2 regions of the Nocardiopsis sp. iso_25 genome follow, and region 2 is predicted to be linked to the other one. Evidence: predicted binding sites of a transcription regulator. Region 2 holds the regulator's gene; the other holds the start of a gene.
What was found. Region 2 encodes LexA, which represses DNA repair genes until DNA is damaged. Its sites were predicted from a motif close to TCGAACANNTGTTCGA; they were not measured.
Positions count from the first base shown of each region.

Region 1: a site for LexA is predicted at 965-980, ahead of AC0VX6_RS21235 (DUF6504 family protein). Genes of this name have one in related genera too.

Region 1 is NZ_CM149667.1:4,933,838-4,936,035, reverse strand. It holds gene AC0VX6_RS21240 (serine/threonine-protein kinase) at 1-749, opposite strand, end outside; gene AC0VX6_RS21235 (DUF6504 family protein) at 1,048-1,338, shown strand; gene AC0VX6_RS21230 (GNAT family N-acetyltransferase) at 1,469-2,044, opposite strand.
Region 2 is NZ_CM149667.1:4,810,585-4,812,782, reverse strand. It holds gene AC0VX6_RS20710 (alpha/beta hydrolase family protein) at 1-469, opposite strand, end outside; gene lexA (transcriptional repressor LexA) at 578-1,297, opposite strand; gene nrdR (transcriptional regulator NrdR) at 1,952-2,198, shown strand, end outside.

The DNA.
Region 1 (2,198 bases), 120 kb from region 2:
TCGTACATGTCCGGGTCCAGGCCGTCCAGGCGCGGCGGCGCCGAGGAGATGTTGTGCAGGACGGCGGGGACCGTGGCGGCGTCGAAGGGGGCGGTGCCGGTTCCGGCGAAGGCCACCAGGCAGCCCCACGCGAAGATATCGGCGGCCGCGGTGGCCCGCTCGCCCAGGATCAGCTCCGGGGCCATGTACGAGGGGGTGCCCATGAGCTGGCTGGAGCGGGTGACCGCGTCCGCGGCCTCGTCCAGGGCGCGGGCGATGCCGAAGTCGATGACCTTCGGGCCGACCGTGGAGAGCAGCACGTTCGCCGGTTTGAGGTCGCGGTGGACGACCCCGGACCCGTGGATGGCGGTGAGCGCCGCGGCCACGCCCATGGCCAGGCCCTCCAGGGTGCCGCCCGCCATCGAGCCGTCCGCGCGGACCGCCTCGTCCAGGTTCGGGCCCGGGACGTACTCCGAGACGATGAAGAGGGGATCGCCCTCCAGCCGGGCGTCGATCACCCCCGCGGTGGAGAAGCGGGCCACGCGGCGCGCGGCCTCGACCTCGCGCGCGAAGCGCAGCCGGAAGGACTCGTCGTCGGCCAGGTCGGGGTGGATGAGTTTGACTGCGACGGACCGGTCGGAGGCGTCCCTGGCGAGGTAGACGGTGCCCATGCCGCCCCGGCCGAGACGGCTCACGATGCGGTAACCGTCGAGTTCGCGCGGATCCCCCACGCGCAGGGGTTTGCCGCTCTGCTGCCCGTTCGACGTCACAGTTGGGGGTCCCTCATGAATCGTGGAGTTCGCGCTCACAGCGTACAGATGCCGACACGCCGACGCGCTCTGGACTGACTCGCCCCCCGGTCCCCGCGGACGCGGGCCCGGACCCGGGGCGGGGTGTTCGTGAGCGGCGCGGACGCGCCGTGTCAGTCGTGGGGATGCCCCTCGCGCCCGAACGGTTCCCCGGAGGCACCGGTTTTCGCTAGGATTAGAACACACGTTCGAACACCTGGCCGCGTCTTCCCCACGGGTGGGTGTCCCGGTGGCGTGTGCCGGGACTGACAGGAGGCGGATGATGCTGAGGGGAAGTGTCGTGGGACGCTACTACGGGGCGGAGGTGACCGTCGTCGAGGACGAGGGGCGCCCGGCCCGGTTCGTGTGGAACGGCAGGGTGTACGGAGTGCGCAGGATCCTCGAACACTGGGTCACGCTGCGCATGGACTGGACACCGGCGCGTGAGTCCCAGGCGCCCGAGCGCAGGCACTGGCGGGTGGAGGCGGGCACGGCCCAGTCCCAGGGGGTGTACGAACTGCGCCACGACACGGCCACCGGAAGGTGGCTGCTCTCCCGCGTGTGGGGGTGAGGACGCGCCCGGCGCGTCCTCGTCCGCTCCGCGACCGCGGTCCGTACGGCCCCGCCCGCCCGGTACGACCCGTGCGGGCGGGACGCCGCCCGGTGCGGTCGGCAAGCCCGGTGCGGACGGGGCGCACGCGTCAGTCCAGGTCGCCGGGGAGCAGGCTGTACACCGCCAGGTCGGCGCGGCCCTCGTGCAGCGGCATCGCGCTGCGTTCGACGCCCTCCAGGCTGAACCCCGACCGCTCCGCGACCCGGCGCGAACCGGTGTTGCCGGTGGCGGCCTTGATCTCCACCCGCCGGAAGCCCTGTTCCAGCGCCCAGCGGGAGACGGCCACGGCGGCCTCCGTCGCGTACCCGCGGCCGCGTCCCCACGGTGAAACCCAGTAGCCGACCTCGGTGTTCATGGCCGCCCACACGACACGCACCAGGCCCACCGAGCCCACGAGCCGTTTGGTCTCCTTCTCGACCATGGCCCACTGCTGTCCCTCGCCGCAGGTGCGCAGGGCGGGGGCCACCTCACGGCACCACCGCTCGGCCTCCTCCCGGGTGTAGGGCACCCCGGGCAGGGGGAGGGGGAGCCAGCGCTGGAGTTCGGCGTCGGTGCAGGACGCGTGCACGTCGTCGACGTCGCCCTCGACGAACGCGCGCAGCCGCAGGCGCTCGGTCTCCAGGATCACTGACGGCAGTATCGGTCTGTCTTGCGTGGTGGTCACGCCTCTCCCCTCGGGTCGGAGTGCGCTCACGATACGCGCCGGACCCGAGCGCGGCACCCGGATTCTTCCGCGGGTGCCCGAGACAGGGCGGTACCGCCCCGACCAGGAGGCGCCCGTCGGCGCGGCCGCGGACCCCGTGCGGTCCGCGGTTCCG
Region 2 (2,198 bases):
GCTGGGAGACGAGTTCCTCGTAGGCCGCCGCGACCTGCTCGTCGAAGATCACCGGGTCCACCGGCGCGACCTCGTCGCCGGGGCCCGGCGTCTCGAAGTCCGGACCGCTGCCGTACTTGTCGTAGCGCAGCGAGGCCACCCCGACGTCGGCGAGCACCCGGGACAGGTTCTGGTTGGTGCCGGCGTCGGGGCGCACGGAGCTGTTGCCGTCGCGGTCGGTGGGACCGCTGCCGGAGATGATGAGCGCGCCCGGAACGGTGCCGGAGACGTCCTGGGGCATCCGGAACGCGCCGGACACCTCGTACCCGCCGCCCTCGAAGGCCACCTCGCGCTCGACGCCGCCGACCCCCGGCGCCTCGGCGGCCCCGTCGTCGGCGGGGGCGCAGGCGGCGGTCAACAGGACGGCGCTCGCCGCACCGGCCAGTGCGGTGCGCCAGCGGACGGCGGGGGAGGAGGCACGTGTGAACACCCTCTCAGCCTAGCGGCCCGCGCCCGTCGGCCCCGCGCCGTCCACAGGGGGAAGCGTCCCCGGTCCCTCCGAGGGGAGGGGGACCGGAGACGCGGGTACGCGGGTACCTCAGACGCGGCGCATGACCGCGACCACCTTGCCGAGGATGGTGGCGTCGTCGCCGTTGATCGGCTCGTAGGCCTCGTTGCGCGGCATCAGCCACACGTGGCCGCCCTCCTCGCGGCGCAGCACCTTGACGGTCGCCTCCTCGTCGAGCAGCGCCGCCACGATGTCGCCGTTGTTGGCGTCCTGCTGCTGGCGCACCACCACCATGTCGCCGTCGGTGATGGCGGCGTCGGTCATCGAGTCGCCGACCACGGTGAGCATGAACAGGCGTCCCTCACCCACCAGCTGGCGCGGCAGGGCGAGCACGTCCTCCACCGACTCCTCCGCCAGGATCGGACCGCCGGCGGCGATCCGGCCGACCAGCGGCACGGCCGCGGCGCGCGAGAGGTCGATGTCCTCGGGCACCAGGGTCTGCCCCGAGGCGCGCCCGGGCGTGCGCAGCTCCACCGCGCGCGGCCGGTTCTGGTCTCGGTGCAGGTAACCCTTGCGCTGGAGGACCTTGAGCTGGTGCGCCACACTGGACGGGCTGGACAGGCCGACCGCTTCCCCGATTTCCCTTATCGACGGGGGGAAACCCCGCTCCCGGACATAGCGCTGGATGCAGTTCAGCACGCTCTGCTGGCGCGCGGTGAGTTTGGGGGCTTCGGGCGTGGACCCGCCCGCGTTCTCCGCTGGTGCGAGAACGGTGGCGGTATCTGCGGTTCCGGGATTCTCCTCCGGCACGGCCGGGCCTCCTCGGCATTCGGTTCGGTCAGGGCCTGCTTGTGTGACTGGCCACCCCCGGTCCGCGACCGTGCCGACCTGGGGGTCCACGTGATGGCGAAACCGGTGTGAAATCAAGGTCAACTTTAGTCGTTGCACACGGTGATATCAAACAAGCGTTCGAGGCCGGTGGCAATTGCCGTCGCGCGTATTCGCGGTCAATTTCCGGCCTGCACTTACGTGTGTACACGCGTTCACGCGCTGTTGTCCCCGGAATGCGCGAACGCGTGTCCGTGGCAGCGGTTCCGGCCGGGCGCGGGGGTCTTATCCCGGAGCGTCGGCTCGACCGAAATCCCCGTGACGTCGGGATTCCGGTGCCCGCCGCCGGGAGCGGCGGCTCCGGTGGGCGGCGCTATCCTTGAGCGCGGTGCCGGGCCGCCCCCGCAGCAGTCCGCCCGCGCCGACTTCCCCGCCCCACCCCGCCGCCGCGGGCCGCGATGCCGCGCGGTCCCTCGGCCGTGTTCGTGACACGCCCGTGCCGGGGTTGCGGCGGGGTCAGGAAGAAGTCTAGGTTCGACCACAACATCTGGTGTTGCGACAGGAGTGGTTGCCCAGAAGTTGTGGTTTAGTGGTACCTAGGCGTTGTCATTCGGTGAGAGAAGCAGGTGAACCAGGGTGCACTGTCCGTTCTGCCGCCATCCGGACACCCGGGTGATCGACAGCAGGTCCACCGACGACGGCGCGGCCATCCGGCGCCGCCGGTCCTGCCCCGTCTGCGAGCGCAGGTTCACCACCCAGGAGACCGTCCTGCTGATGGTGGCCAAGCGCTCGGGGGTCACCGAGCCCTTCAGCAGGACCAAGATCATCGCCGGGGTGCGCCGGGCCTGCCAGGGGCGCCCCGTCTCCGAGGACGCCCTGGCCA